DNA from 4 places in the Desulfovibrio biadhensis genome. Region 4 is predicted to be linked to each of the others. Evidence: predicted binding sites of a transcription regulator. Region 4 holds the regulator's gene; each other region holds the start of a gene.
What was found. The regulator sigma-54, encoded in region 4, starts transcription at its own class of promoters, with help from an activator protein. The targets are predictions, from matches to a motif close to CTGGCACGGNNNNTGCTT.
Positions count from the first base shown of each region.

Region 1: ACZ5EH_RS08325 (DUF8043 domain-containing protein) is a predicted target of sigma-54. The motif match lies at 1,303-1,320, and genes of this name have one in related genera.
Region 2: fliR (flagellar biosynthetic protein FliR) is a predicted target of sigma-54. The motif match lies at 1,192-1,209, and genes of this name have one in related genera.
Region 3: ACZ5EH_RS06835 (VgrG-related protein) is a predicted target of sigma-54. The motif match lies at 1,093-1,110, and genes of this name have one in related genera.

Region 1 covers NZ_AP042477.1:1,909,924-1,912,124, forward strand. The annotation lists gene ACZ5EH_RS08315 (pseudouridine synthase) at 1-105, opposite strand, end outside; gene ACZ5EH_RS08320 (hypothetical protein) at 216-581, opposite strand; gene ACZ5EH_RS08325 (DUF8043 domain-containing protein) at 595-1,197, opposite strand; partial or broken gene ACZ5EH_RS08330 (glycosyltransferase family 9 protein) at 1,929-2,201, opposite strand, start outside.
Region 2 covers NZ_AP042477.1:301,928-304,128, reverse strand. The annotation lists gene ACZ5EH_RS01295 (two-component system response regulator) at 1-1,115, shown strand, start outside; gene fliR (flagellar biosynthetic protein FliR) at 1,220-1,999, shown strand; gene flhB (flagellar biosynthesis protein FlhB) at 2,019-2,201, shown strand, end outside.
Region 3 covers NZ_AP042477.1:1,553,954-1,556,154, reverse strand. The annotation lists gene ACZ5EH_RS06835 (VgrG-related protein) at 1-1,042, opposite strand, end outside; partial or broken gene topA (type I DNA topoisomerase) at 1,335-2,201, shown strand, end outside.
Region 4 covers NZ_AP042477.1:4,379,996-4,382,196, reverse strand. The annotation lists gene lptB (LPS export ABC transporter ATP-binding protein) at 1-435, shown strand, start outside; gene rpoN (RNA polymerase factor sigma-54) at 729-2,150, shown strand; gene hpf (ribosome hibernation-promoting factor, HPF/YfiA family) at 2,199-2,201, shown strand, end outside.

The sequences.
Region 1 (2,201 bases), 2.5 Mb from region 4:
TCCCATGTCCGGGAGCAGCAGCGACAATGCCTGGTCAAGACGCGATCCGGCAAAGGCGTCAGAAATGTGTACTGACATGTGAGGGAGGGAAGTAAGCGCGGCCATGCGTCAATATAGCGTTCCCAGCCAAGGGAGCGCAAGCAAATGCCGCCGCCCCGCGCCTGCATTCCAATGCAGGGCGGGGGGGGCGGCTGAAATTGCCTTGATGCCGAGGGTTAGCCGCGTTTGTGCAGTGAGAAAGCCCGGTTGCGCCGCGTGGTTTGACCGTAGCCTGCATGGCGGACGCCTTCCTGCTTTGTGCGGAGCAGTTCGCTACGCACACTTTCATGCAGTTTGCGTGCTTCGGTGGTAAGGCGCCCTTGCAAGGACATGAGCTGTTCGAGCTTGTCTTGCAGCAAGGGGAGTTCAACGCCGGCATTGTTGCCATGCTCATCCTTCAGGGCTTTTTTGATCAGATCGCCCCTTTGTTGAGCTTTGGCTCCTGCCTCGTCAACTTCACCTGCCTGGAGAAGTTGCAATTCCAAATCCCCGAGGCGGAGAGCTTCTTCCAACATTGCTTGCGTTTCATGTGGTGCGGGCATCACTGGCGTTCTCCTAGGCGGCCATGGCCTGGATATCCGTGCGCAGGTGGTTGACGACCTTTTTCCAACGCTCGATGGATGGCGCGAATTCGTATTCAAGAATATCGGCCAAAAGAATCCAGTCCTCGTTTTCCATGACATCGCTCATTTCTGTGAAGAGCTCGGAAATGTCGTTGACTGCATCGTTGAAGTCCTTGTTGTCATCGAGGCTGAACTCGTGACGCAAAACGCTGATCGTCCCCATGAAATCCCGGATGACATCCAGCAGGTCCTGGTAGACTTCGAGGGCTTCGGCGTCATCCGCTTGACGGAACAGATCGGCGACGCGCTTGCCGCCGTGGTCCATGATGTTTACGACCTTGACCAGCTCCTCGGTGATGTCGATGGCCATTTCCTGGACAGGAACGGAAATGATTTCAACCTTTTGAATTTCATCGGTGTCGATGTCTTCAGCCTGGTGCGGGTAAATTTCGCTAAAACTCTCGTCGTTGACCAGCACATCGGTCACGATGCGTTCTTCCAGGTTGTTGTCCTCGGCCACCTTGACCAGCAGCTCTTCCAGGTTCCCGAAATTGTTGACTTGCAGTCCACTTTTCACACCGTCGACTACGATCATGATACATTCTCCCTTGGCATTGTATTGTTGCAGGCAATTTTTTCCATACAAAATGATTGTGCAAGCAGTGATACAATAAGCGTGCCAAAGGGTGAGCCAAAGGGGGGGCAGAAAAGGTGTCAGGCGTTGAGCAAGCGTTGCCATTGCTCGATAAGACTTTGATAGCGCTCGATGAAGCGCAATACGTTTTGCATGTCGCGCCCTGCTTCCTGTGACTCCACGGCAAAGAGGTAGGACAAAACATTGAACAGGGGGCTCTGGCCGAGTTGCGCCTGCAGGCGTTGCCATGTGGCGATAAACTTGTGCTTCAGCGCTTCGCGGGGGGCTTGCTGCAAAAGCACTCCCTGCTGGCGCATGAGCAAAAGCAATTGCGCACAGGCGGAAAGGGTGCGCTGGGCTTCCGCCAGGGGCGTGGCGGAAAGAGAAGGGGGCGTATCGCCGGCGGGCACTGCCTGCTGCTCAAGAAAATGACGGTAGATGTGGCGTTGCAGCCGCACCCATTGTACGCGGTCGGTCGTTTCATGGTCGGACAGGCAATGCAAATCCATGAAGCCCAGGCCGTCGGTTTCTCGAAGACTTTGCCAGACACGCGCGCCAGGCATGTCCTGCAGGGAGGGGGCTTTCGTCAGGCCAAGTCTGTAACGGGTGAGTGCGAGCACGGTCGCAGGGGGAATGGTTTGCCGGCATGCCTCGCTGTTCGGGCACGGTTGGCCGAATTCGCAGGGATGGCAGGGCAGGTCCGGTTCCAGGGAGACGTCGCCCTCCTGATATGGGCCGGTATCCCAGGGCTGCGCAGTGGCAAGGAATATGGCCACGACAGGGCGCCCCAGCCCGGCGGCCAGGTGCATGGTGCCCGTGTCATTGCTCACGAGCCCTTTGCACAAGGACAGCACCGCTGCAAGTTCTGGGAGGCCGGTCTTGCCGATGCAGTCCACGGCTGGGCCGCCGGCTTCAAGATAGCGTGCGGCAAGGTGGACTTCCCCCTTGCTGCCCACAAGGACGGG
Region 2 (2,201 bases), 1.1 Mb from region 4:
TCCGTGTGGCCGAAGAACTGAAGACCTGCGTTCGCGGGCTGGACACGGTTTCCCGCTACGGGGGGGATGAGTTCGTTCTGTTGATGGAGGAATTGGTCTCGCCCAGGGAAGGCGTCAATACCGTGCGCAGAGTCCGTGACCTGTTTATCGATCCCTTGATCATAGACGGGTATGAAGTGAAGCTCACCTGCAGTGTCGGGGTTGTGCTTTCACCGCAGGACAACAAGCAGCCCGAAGAGCTCTTGCAGAATGCGAATATCGCCATGCACCGGGCCAAAACCGGTGGCCGGGACAAGCTGAAGATATTCAATTCGCGCATGTTGGATGAAGCCATACAGCAGATGTTCATGGAAACGGATCTGCGCAAGGCCATCACCAACAACGAATTTTATCTGGAGTATCAGCCCATCGTCTCCCTGGAAGATGGCAACCTGCGCGGTTTCGAGGCGTTGCTGCGCTGGCTGCACCCCAAAAAGGGGTTGATTTCTCCAATGGATTTCATTCCCATGGCCGAGGAGACGGGGCTTATTCTGCCGATTGGGCGTTGGGTGCTGCAACGCGCCTGCATGACCATGGCGGCATGGCGCAGGGCCATGCCCGATGCCAATGGCCTGTTTTTGTCCGTCAACATTTCCGGCAAGCAGTTCTCACAGCCTGATCTGTTGGACCTGGTGAAACGGGCCCTGGACGAATCGCAAATTCCGCCTGAAATCCTGCGGCTTGAAATAACGGAAACCGCGATCATGGAAAATGCGGCCTATGCCGTGGAGCGTCTGACCAAGCTGAAGAACGCCGGCGTGGGCATCAGCATAGACGATTTTGGCACCGGGTACTCTTCCATGAGTTATTTGCAGCGTTTTCCGCTGGATGCTTTGAAGGTGGACATCAGCTTCATACGCTCTCTTGACCAAAGGGAAGAAAACAAGGCCATTGTCAAAGCCATTGTGAATCTTGCCCATACCCTGAATTTGAAGGTCATTGCAGAAGGGGTGGAAAAGAATTCGCAGCGTGACTATCTTGTCGACCTGGGATGCGAGTTCGGCCAGGGGTATATGTATGCGCGCCCCTTGGGTGAAGAAAAGGTCATAGAGATGATCCTCAAGTCGGAATCCTGACGAGTTTTTCTCCCCGCTCCGCTTCTTTTTTTGTTCCCGCACTGCCCGTACCCCGCCCTTGGCTGCACCGCATCAATTGGCCCGCATATTGCTTTTCGCGGGGCATGGAGCTGTTCAATTTTGACCCCACATATTTTTTGAGCTTTCTGCTCACCCTTCTCCGGGTGAGTCTTATCTTTTTTCTCCTGCCATTTTTCGGGGGCAGCGCCATTCCCAGAACAGTAAAAGCCGCACTGTGCATTATGCTTACGCTGGCCCTGTTCCCGCGGTTGTCGTTTCCCGGCTCCATGATGCCCGCCAATGTCCTGGCCGTGATGGTGATGATTCTGAGCGAACTGGTGTTGGGGCTGGTGCTGGGGCTGGTGGTAAACTTCATCTTTGCAGCCGTGAGCACCGGTGGTCAGATAATCGGTTTTCAGATGGGCTTTGCCATGGTCAACATTGTCGACCCTGACACAGGCACGTCGCAGGCCGTGACGGCGCAATTTCTCTACATGATAGCGATGCTGACCTTCCTTTCACTGAACGGGCATCTGTACTTGCTGCAAGCTCTTACGCTGTCTTTCAAGTTTGTGCCTCCAGGAGGGCTGATGCTGAGTCAGGCGTTGGTGGACAACGTGATGGATTTTTCCAGCGAGATGTTTGTTTTGGCCGTGCGCATCGCCGCACCGGTCATGGCGGCGTTGTTCATGGTGGACCTGGCCCTGGCGCTTATAGGCCGCGCCGCCCCGCAAATGAACATCCTCATGTTGGGCTTTCCCATCAAGATCAGCGTCGGCTTTTTCTTTCTGGGCATCGTGTTCACTTTGCTGGCCATGTATATCAGGGATTTTATTCTACGATTCGACGAAATCTTCAGCTTTTTGCTGAACGCAGCGTCATAACCGCACGAGGGTCTGCAAGATGCCGCAGAATGATCCGAGTAGAACTGAAGATCCTACCCAAAAACGGATAGACAAAGCCCGCAAAGAGGGCAATGTCGCGAAATCGCAGGAAGTCTCCAAAACATTCGTTGTTTTGATTGGGCTTATCGCGTTGTGGCTCTATATTGAATATATCGGCGCCGACATCCGCAGTCTTTTCCGT
Region 3 (2,201 bases), 2.4 Mb from region 4:
CGCGGGAAGCAATCTGGTATTTGCCGTAGGACGTTCCCCCCCTGCGATCATAGCCAATGGCGGCGATGCCGTCCTTACCGGACTCGAATACTGCAGAGAGTTCGCCAGTCACGGGAAGCAAGGATTCCTTGGCTTCCGCAGTCAATATCTCCCGGGCCTTTTTCTCAGCCATCATATCGATGGCTACGGAACGCCTCGTTTCTGCGTTTACAGGCACACGCAGCAAATGCGTTGCATCGCTCAGCAATTTTGTCCGGGGTTTATCTTCAGTTACGGGCGAGGGCGCTGTTTCTTTTGCAGTCGCTACCTGTTCTTCATCCTTTACTTTAATGGGCTCACTCTTGTTGGTGGCGTCCGTGACAGGTGTTGCGGATTTCGATGCAACCTCTTGCAATACATCTTTATCTACTTTGCTCGATACCTGCGCCTTATCGTCATTAAGGGGCTTTGCGGCAATATTGTCTGCACCCGCGTCCTTTTGCGCGACGGAGGCAGGAGCAGTCTTCTCGTCATCTTTTTGTGGTTCTACATGTGCAACAGGCTGCATCACAGCTTGCCGTGTTTCATGTGTAATACGCTGACGCAGTTCGTTGGTTTTTCCGCTTTCTACAAACCCCAATTGCACCAGCAAAGAAAAGGCCTTGCGCTTAAGTTCATTAGCTTCGTCTTCCAAACCGAAACTGTGCAGCAGACCTTCCGATTCATCCTTTCTGGCAACATTGGGGGTGGATACTGCATTCTGTCTTTTTTCCAGAAGGGAACTGAAGGCATCCGTATTTTCACGCAACAAAGGGTCCTTGGCTCTGCCGTGCTGCGCACGCTTCTGCCCCAGCAGCACCAGTTGCTTCACTCGTGTATTCTGCTCTTTGTTATTAACTGCGGCCGGTTCACTCTGCTGGGGGGTAATCTGGGACATTTGCCCTGCTCCCTTGCTGGCGAAAAGTAATGAAACATCACAAATCAGGCTGAAGAAACACAGAATGACAAGCAGCCCTAATCTGCTGCCTGCCGCCACCTGATGCTTATAAGGTGTTGAAGCCATTCTGCGAATTCCTCTGCCCTTGAAATAGATTGAAGTTTTCGCAGAGTGTTTTGCAGTGGTTGTGCCATGCTTATTTTCATATTGAATAAAAGGTGGTTAGATGTATTTTTAACGAAAAAAATAATCCTGAGAGCCTCCCAAGCGACGAAAACCCGTCACCCGCAGCAATTAAGTATATTATTTTAGCGTGTTAACGACAGAGCAATCGAGTGCTATCAAGCACTGGACTTGCTCGTATGGCGTCTGCCCCCCCTTGCCAGAGAGCTATAGTGTGTTTATAGGACGCCCAATCATGCCGAAAGATTTGATCATCGTTGAGTCGCCCGCCAAGGTGCGCACCATCAAAAAATTTCTGGGCAAGGATTATGTCGTGGAGGCCAGCGTAGGCCATGTACGCGACCTCCCGCCTAATGCCCTTGGAGTGGACGAGGACCAGGACTTTACGCCCCAGTACCAGGTTATTGAGGGCAAGCAGAAAGTTGTGTCCAAGCTGAAGAGCGCTGCCAAGACTGCAGACATTGTATACCTTGCCCCTGACCCGGATAGGGAGGGTGAGGCCATTGCCTGGCACGTTGCCGAACTCATCAAGAGCATGAACGCCAACGTCAAGCGCATTCAGTTCAACGAAATCACAGCCAAGGCCGTACGCGAGGCTTTGAACCACCCCCGCGACCTGGACGAAAAACTTTTCGATTCCCAACAGGCCCGGCGTATTCTGGACCGCCTTGTCGGTTACAAGATTTCTCCCCTGCTTTGGAGCAAGGTCAAACGCGGTATCTCTGCAGGGCGCGTGCAAAGTGTCGCTCTGCGCATAGTGGTGGAGCGGGAACGTGAACGCCAAGCCTTCACGCCAGAGGAATACTGGGTTTTTAAAGTAATGCTTGAAGGCAAGGAGCCGCCTCAGTTTCTCTCGGACCTTGCCAAGATAGGCGGCAAAAAGGCGCATGTTGGCAGTGAAGAGCAGGCACTGGAGCTCGAAGCCCGTGTCAAGGAAGCTGAGTTCATTGTCGATGAGGTGAAGGAAAAGGAACGCTCAAAAACACCGCCGCCCCCTTTCATCACGTCTACATTGCAGCAGGCAGCCAGCCAGCGTCTGGGATATTCCGCCAAAAAGACCATGAGCACGGCCCAGCGCCTGTACGAAGGTGTGGACCTGGCC
Region 4 (2,201 bases):
CAAAACCTTGAACTGATACTTCAATACACGGGTCTCTCCCGCAAAGAGCAACGGCAGCGTTCAGCAGATTTGCTTCAGGAGCTTGGTATTTCACACCTTGCCGGACAAAAGGCGCTGCACCTTTCCGGTGGTGAGCGCAGGAGGCTGGAAATCGCACGCGCGCTGATCCGTAAGCCTCGCTTCATGCTGCTGGATGAACCATTTGCCGGAATCGACCCTTTGGCTGTAGATGATATTCAAATGATTATAGGTGGGCTGCGTGAGAAGGGCATAGGTGTTTTGATTTCAGACCATAATGTGCGAGAAACTCTCAATATTTGTGACAGAGCTTCACTGGTGTTTGAAGGAAGGGTGATATTGGACGGTGCTCCGGAAGCCATTGTGGCGGATGACCGAGCCCGTAGAGTATACCTGGGCGAAGGCTTCAGTCTCTGATGCCGAATATTGTTGCTCCACCATCTGGAACGGTGTTTCTTTTCTAATCAGCTTATATTTTTAATCTTTTTGTATCTGTTCCGCTTCGGGGAACATGTGATGCGTGTTGCAAGCATGGGCCGGATATGGCACATAAGTTGTTACACCAAATCGCATGTACTGGGCGAAACAGGGATTTGACTTTGAGGCCCGTTCGTTGCATGAAGCCGCCTTCAGCGCAAAACCGTTGGGGGGCGGAATAGGGCGGTTTTTGTTGGTTTAACCCTTATACTCGCCGAAAACGGCATTTGCCTATGGCTCTCGAACTCAGACAACAGCTCAAGCTCACACAGCAACTCGTCATGACGCCCCAGTTGCAGCAGGCGATCAAGCTGCTGCAACTTTCCCGTCTCGAATTGTTGGACACAGTGCAACAAGAGCTGATGGAAAACCCTTTCCTCGAAGAACATTACGAGGACGAGGGGAGAGAGAAGGCCGTTTCGGAAGAGATTCGTCCAGATGCGCCGTCGTCCAGCCAGGAAGAAATCATCCGCAATGCCGACTGGGAAGACTACCTTGGAGAATTTTCAAGTAGCTCCCGTCAAATGCAAATGCGTGAGTCGGAATCTCCTGAAGATCAGCTTTCCCTTGAAGGACGCTACGCAGTAAGACCCTCCCTTGACGGTCATCTCGAGTGGCAATTACGGCTTTCTGATCTGAGTGAAAAAGAGAAAGAAATCGGCGAAGTTGTCATCGGGAACCTGGACACAAACGGGTATCTTCAGGCCTCTGCGGAAGATATTGCGGCAATGTCGAACGCCGATCCCGAAGTTGTGGAAAAAGTCATCCTTGAGATGCAAACTTTTGATCCTGTAGGTGTTGCCGCACGCACCCCTCAGGAATGCCTTTTGGTACAACTCCATTCCTTCGGTATGGATGATGATCCCGTTCTTGTGGAGTTGGTTAAAGAACATCTCGAAGATCTGGAAAAAAAGCGCTACAAACCTCTGTGCCGTAAGTTTAAAATCAGCATGGAGGACATAAAAAATTATCTGGAACAGTTGCAACAGCTCAATCCCATGCCAGGGGCGAGCTTTGGCACTGGTGAACCGTTTTACGTAAGCCCGGATGTGTACGTATATAGATTTGGCGACGATTTCCATATCCTTCTCAATGAAGACGGACTGCCAAAGCTCCAGCTTAATTCTTATTATATGGACAACTTGCAAGGTCCTTCCAAAGACAAGGACTACATGCAGGAAAAAATGCGTTCCGCCATGTGGCTGATGAAAAGCCTTTATCAGCGCCAGCGGACGCTTTATAAAGTAACAGAGAGCATAGTAAAGTATCAGCGTGAGTTCTTTGAACAAGGCGTCACCCGGCTCAAGCCTCTGATACTTAAAGATGTTGCCGAGGACATTGGCATGCACGAATCCACGGTGAGCCGGATCACGACAAGCAAGTACGTGGCTACTCCCCATGGTATTTTCGAGCTCAAGTTTTTCTTTAACAGTGGACTGGGGATGGATGATGGCAGCCAGGTGGGTTCTGAAAGTGTCAAGGCCACCATCAAGCAGCTCATAGGGGAAGAAAACCCCAAAAAACCTTTGAGCGACGAACGCATTGCCGAAATCCTCAAAGACAAGCTGCAGGTCAACATTGCCCGCCGTACCGTTGCAAAATACCGAACCGCTTTGAATATCGAGTCGTCTTCCAAGCGCAAGGAAGCCTTTTAAGTCCGCCATCCACAGGTAGCGAGATTATGAGACCAAGGAGGATATAGTATG